DNA from 2 places in the Lactobacillus sp. B4005 genome. Region 2 is predicted to be linked to the other one. Evidence: riboswitches for the same ligand, from Rfam matches in the RefSeq annotation. Region 2 holds a riboswitch; the other holds the start of a gene.

Region 1 (3,175 bases), on a different contig from region 2:
GCGCACAATTTCGGCGTTAGAATGTCCGCCTTTAATAAGCACGTTTTTTACACCCATTTTTTGCAAGCTTCGTGCTAATTGGGGATATTCTTGTTCACTAGTAGCCTTAATTCCGGTAAGAGCTTCTGCTTCAGGCAAGTTAGGCGTAATGAGGTTAGCTAGCGGCAATAGCTCATTTTTAACGGTGGCAATAGCATCTTGGCTAAGAAGAGGCGCTCCGCCTTTAGCCACCATAACTGGGTCGATGGTTACCGGACCAAAGTCATATTTTTGCAGATTAAGAGCTACTTGATGGACGTGCGCTGCATCTCCCAACATCCCCGTTTTACAAGCCTTAATCTTAAAGTCTGAGGCTAATGACGCAAATTGGGCATCGACCATTTCAAGTGGTAATAAAAACGAGTCTTGGACTCCGAGCGTATTTTGGGCAGTCACAGCTACAACCACCGCTGTCCCAAAAACATGTTGCATCTGAAAAGTTTTTAGATCCGCCATAATTCCGGCTCCACCACCGGAATCAGTCCCAGCAATGGTCAAAACTTGGGGAAATGAATTTAGTTCTTCTGTCATTATTGCTAACCTCCTTAATCAAATTTAGCAATAGCTGTAATCTCGGTTTCTTTGACTTTAGCTAAATAATCCATCAAATACATGCTAAATGTGCCAGGACCTACTTCAGGATGATCATTAACGAGCAATTCTCCAGTAGCTGCAAAAACTAGGCAAGCTGTTTGCGCAGCTTCAAAAGAATTATCGCAGACGGCCGCAAAGGCGGCAACAATGCTTGAGAGCATGTCACCTGAACCAACGTGTGCCTGAAATAGCGGGGTACCATTGTAAACATGAGCGATATTTTGACCATCGCTAATCGTGTCTGTTACGCCACTGGCAATAATTGTACAATGCAATTTTTGCGCAGTTTTACGCGTAATTTCGTCAAGATCGCCACTGCCTGAACCCGCATCAATACCTTTGGCATTCCAGGCAAAACCACCTAAAGCGGCAATTTCACCAGCGTTGCCACGAATGATTGTAGCTGGGAAAGCTTCTAGCAATTTTTGTGCGGTTTGCAGGCGGTAATTGACTGCGCCAACGGCAACGGGATCAAGGACAACCGGTTTTTGAGCTTGCGCGGCAAGTAGCCCCATTTCTTTCATTTGCATAATTTGCAATTTAGTCAAAGTCCCGAGGTTAATGGCAATGCTTGATGCCATCTGAAACATTTCTTCGACCTCAGCAATTTCCTTACTCATGATGGGCGAGGCACCCAGCGCATTTAAGCCGTTAGCGACATCTTGAACGGTCACAAAATTGGCGGCATTAAGAACAATTGGATTAGTTTCACGTAATTTAGCTAACAGATCTAGTTTCATAATCTCTCCTTTAAAAATCTCCTGCGCCGATTTTAGGTCAATAAAAAAGCTTTGACATATTTGTGTCAAAGCATAAGTGGATTTTTGACACGTTCCTACGCAAGAATTAGCTTACAGGTTCAAAGGGTCTGGCTATCCGCCATCTCAGCCTTCAAAAAGGCACCCCTCGTGTTATCGGTTTCAATTATAGCGACTTTTGCTGGGCAAGACAATAACTAATTTAACCGAATTGCTGCAGTGACTCGACTAAGGTAAACTAACTACTAAGAAACACGCAACTATTAATTGGGCGAGGGAGATAATAATGACTGAATTTACAGCACAATTGCGTTATGCGGCAAAGGATCTGTGGAAAAAAAGCATGGAGCAGCCCTTTGTTAAAGAGCTGCAAAGTGGCCAATTGCCATTGGCTACTTTTCGGTTTTACTTATTGCAAGACAGGTACTATTTAGCTGAATTTAGCAAAATTCACCGGCTAATGGCAAAGAAAACTACTAGTCAAGAAGTGCAACGATTCTTGCTGGCAGGTGCCCAAGATTTGCAAGAATGTGAAATAACGATGCAACAGCATTTTTTAGCGGAATTAAAAGTCACATCCAATGAGATTAAAGAAACTGACGCAGCACCAACGGCGTATGCCTATGTCAATCATCTGTTTAAAACGCTTGAAAAAGATGGCCTTGCTCCTTGTGTCTGTGCCATTTTGCCTTGCTACTGGCTTTACCAGGAAATTGGTCAAGCATTGGCGCAAACGGGTTCACCGGTTGCACTTTACCAGAAATGGATCGAGACCTATGATAGCGACTGGTATGACGTCAATGTCAGTCGCATGTTAAAGTTGACCAATGACTTAGCTGCTCAAGCTTCAGAACGAGAGCGTGGGCAGATGCAGAAAGCCTTTGTGCGCAGCAGCTATTATGAATGCCGGTTTTGGCAAATGGCGTATGAGCAGGAGCAGTGGCAATAGCTTTTCTGACCTAAAGAATTGTTTTAATTAAAAAAGTAATTTTCAGATTTCGGAACTAATTATTTAGTAAAAAGTCTATATAAACAGTCAATACTTTTATAAAACAATTTTGCTTAACATATTATTTTTAAACTCTACAAATGCAAGCTTTGTTTTGATAAATAATGTGTCAAAGATCTTTTGCTTATTTTTTCTTTAAAATTAGTTGATTTCGACTTTTTGTTTTGACGGTTAGTTTCTCTTACCAGGTTGATATTAGTGCAAATGGCGAAACAAATAAAATTAAGCTAATAAAATTATTTAATGCCTCTAAACTCGTAGCATAATTTTTGTTCAATATTTGTAACTGTGATGAATACCCAAGTTTGCAGCCTAGAATAATGAGTAAATCATGTTTAACACCTATCTTAATATTTTTAACACTGCTATTTAGGGATTGCTAAATTAAACAATTAAACCGTGGTTTGTGCTTAAATCAACATTTTTTGCTTAAATTTTACCCTTTTTCCTAACGAGAAATATATCTCAAATATTAAAATTATATATTCTACTTTTTCTAAAAAATTACTTGCACTTTCATAAAATTCGATTGAAAAGCAATCTTTAATTGAATTTTATAATCAAAATTACTTGTTTAAATTTTTGTAAATTATATTAAAATGTAAGCGGTTATGTGATATAAGTAACATAGTAAAATAGCGAAGCTTAGTATTTTAGAATGAAGAGGTTATTACCATGAAAATCAAAGCAGCCGTTTTAAATAGATCAGATTCTGATTTGAACTTGGAAGAGGTTGTCCTAGATGACCCTAAAAGTAATGAGGTTTTAATAAAGA
Region 2 (3,175 bases):
TTCAGTAACACGCAGCATTTAACGTTTTTAGCGCCGCGTTTTTGGAGCAAATCCTTCATATATTTCAAGGTTAATCCGGTATCAATGATATCTTCAACGATTAAAACATCACGATCTTTGACATCTGTAGCCAAATCGGAAATGATTTTCACTTCGCCTGAAGATTCAAAACCATCACCGTAACTAGAAACGTCCATAAAATCAATTTCTTCTTTGACGTTCATTTCACGTACCAGGTCAGTTAAAAAGAAAATTGCACCCTTTAATGCACCTATAACTAATGGCTTTTTACCAGCATAGTCTTCAGTTAATTGCTTACCCAATTTGACACACATCAGGTGAATATCATCTTCGGTAAACAATTTATGATCAATAATATTATCAATATTGTCGTTTTTCGGCATTTATTTACCTTTCACTTAAAACTCAAAATTCCTAATAAAATTGATTATATCATTTTTATCGGGAAAAAGGAGCTTGTTTTGAACTTTTTTAGCCATTTTTTACCGAAATTACGGACAAAATTATCAAATTTGCCAAAAGCAGTAGGATTTTTTCAGAAATAGCTTAAATAATTGTTTTTTGCTACAATGAAATTTAAAGTTTAATAAGCGAAAGGTCAATTACAACGATGGAAAAAGAACAAGAAATAAAAATGCTCAAAGCTTTTTCGGATGCTAATTCAACTTCCGGCTTTGAAGGAGAGTTTATCAAATTATTCACTGACACAGTAAAAGATATTGCCGATATAAAAGTTGATGGTATGCTCAACGTTTATGCTGCTAAAAAAGAAAATCAAACTGGTCAGCCAATTATCCAGCTTGATGCCCATTCTGATGCTGTTGGTTTTATAACTCAGGCAGTTAGACCAAACGGAATGATTAAATTTGTTCCGCTTGGCGGCTGGGTTAAATATAATATTCCAGCTTTACGGGTAAAAATTAGAAACCGTGACGGTAAATATGTTCCTGGCGTAGTAGCAACTAAGCCACCGCACTTCATGACTAAAGAAGAACGTGACAATGTACCGGAAGTAGAAAATATGTCAGTTGATGTTGGTTCTAGTTCTCGTGAAGAAACAATTAATGATTATAAAATTGATACTGGTTGTCCCATTTTTGTTGACGTCAAGTGCGAATACAATGAAAAAACCGGTCTTTTCTTCGGTAAGGATTTTGATGACCGGTTTGGTGCAGCTGCAATGGCTGATGTTTTGGATAATCTCAACGGCGAAAAGACTGACTGTAACGTTGTAGCCGCACTTTCGAGTCAAGAAGAAGTCGGCTTACGAGGAGCGTACGTAACAGCTAGAAGTATTAAGCCAGACCTAGGGATTGTGCTTGAATCATGTCCAGCAGATGATACATTTACTCCAAAATGGCTTTCTCAAACAGGCTTAAAGCGTGGACCAATGCTGCGTGATATGGATACCTCATTTTTGCCTAATCCAAAATTCCAACAATACGCATGTGAATTAGCGGATAAAAACAATATTCCATATACTCGTTCGGTTCGGACCGGTGGCGGACAAGATGGTGCGGCAATTTACTATGAAAATGGTGCGCCAACTATTGTTATCGGAATTCCAGTGCGTTACGAGCATTCGGCATACTGCTTCAGCGCATATCAAGACTTTAAGGCCTCAGTTGACTTAACTTGTGCAATTATCCGTGATTTGACTAAAGAAAAGTTGGCTAGTTTTAGTCAGTTTTGATTAAATTGCTAGTTAATTGAATAATTTAAAATGTCTTCTTGATATTGTGTTATAATAGGCAAAAAGATAAGAAAGTCACTAGGGGTGCCACATTTAGCTGAGAAATACCCTCCGAACCTGAACAGGACAATACCTGCGTTAGGGAAGTGTTATTAAGTATATTAGAGTACTCCTACTGACTTAGAATGTTAGTTAGGAGTATTTTTTATGTTTACAAGATCATCAAAATGGAACGTTAAAGCAATTATCCTGATTGCTTTAATTGGAATTATTATGGGAGTAATCTATACTTACGGGTTTAATTGGGCTTACAATTTAATTAAGTTATTACTGCTTCCGACTGGCTTTGCTCCGGTAACAGATACTGTTTTTTCTGGATTATGGCTAATGGCAGCTCCCTTAGCGATGTATTTCGTGCCAACGGTTGGTTCAGGAACAATTGGTGAAACATTGGCAGCAGTTGTCGAAATGGCTATTGGCGGCCAATGGGGTGCAGTAACAATTTTGTCTGGTGTGATTCAAGGAGCAACTAATGAAATTGGCTTTTTTCCGCAAAAAAGTCGGTATCAAGCATTTTCTTGGCAAAGTGTACTAACAGGGGCCTTTTTTGCCGGCCTTGGTAGTTTTATTCCAACGTATTTTTTGTACGGCTGGAGTAAGTATAGCATCCAACTGCAAGTTATCATGTTTATTACTTGTATACTCTCTGCGCTTGTCTTTGACGGCGTTTTGGTAAAATTGATTACTAACTTATTTGATCAGGCCTTAAAACCAAAAATTGCTTAAATTATTGAGCTTTGAAAAAGCTATTTACTTAGACCAATAAAAACGTTGAATTTACAGATACAACGTTTTTATTTGTATATATTACAGTATTTCATCTAAGCGAGCATTCAAATCCAAATGGATCTAAAACTTTTTTTGCTTATAAAAATCATGCGCATAGTTGTGCCTAAGAGGGTAGACAAAAGTTAAAAATGATCTAAGATTAATGCTTATGACCATGAATTTAAAGAAATATTGGCACATGCGCAGTCCGAGTAATCAACTTTGGTGGGAAGAAAATAGTAAAAAGCAGACAAAACTATTTTTGAAGTGAACCCTAAAATTAGGACACTTTATATTAGCTGCAAACTTAGGACCAACTTGATAATCATGCCAAAGATGATAGATTTCAATTTTATCTTGCTTAGATAATTTAGCCATAAAATAACCCCCAAATTTGTCCTAAATTTGGGGGGTCACTTCACAATTTTCAGTGTCTTGTCTGTTTCTTTTTTGTTTAAAGAGCTAGTCTTTCCTGGACTCTTAGTAATTTATCTAAATATTAGCCGAGTAATTTGAAATATGCACCAGCTATACTTAGTAATAGCATGATTAACATAATCCATAAGGGATTCAGTTTTTTCTTTAGTAACCAATAAGTTAATCCGAATACTAACAGTACAGGAATACCTGGGA

What was found. Region 2 has a riboswitch for thiamine pyrophosphate ahead of J3U73_RS00200 (ECF transporter S component). Riboswitches for the same ligand answer to the same signal wherever they lie in the genome.
Region 1: linked by a shared signal. The riboswitch ahead of thiM (hydroxyethylthiazole kinase) and the one ahead of J3U73_RS00200 (ECF transporter S component) in region 2 are both predicted to bind thiamine pyrophosphate.

What each region holds. Positions count from the first base shown of each region.
Region 1 is NZ_JAFNOZ010000003.1:69,757-72,931, forward strand. Features, by position in the region: gene thiD (bifunctional hydroxymethylpyrimidine kinase/phosphomethylpyrimidine kinase) at 1-570, opposite strand, end outside; gene thiM (hydroxyethylthiazole kinase) at 585-1,373, opposite strand; TPP riboswitch at 1,449-1,550, opposite strand; gene tenA (thiaminase II) at 1,678-2,340, shown strand; gene J3U73_RS07615 (NAD(P)-dependent alcohol dehydrogenase) at 3,076-3,175, shown strand, end outside.
Region 2 is NZ_JAFNOZ010000001.1:14,939-18,113, forward strand. Features, by position in the region: gene hpt (hypoxanthine phosphoribosyltransferase) at 1-404, opposite strand, end outside; gene J3U73_RS00195 (M42 family metallopeptidase) at 632-1,714, shown strand; TPP riboswitch at 1,785-1,876, shown strand; gene J3U73_RS00200 (ECF transporter S component) at 1,922-2,500, shown strand; gene J3U73_RS00205 (hypothetical protein) at 2,759-2,920, opposite strand; gene J3U73_RS00210 (PTS system mannose/fructose/sorbose family transporter subunit IID) at 3,042-3,175, opposite strand, start outside.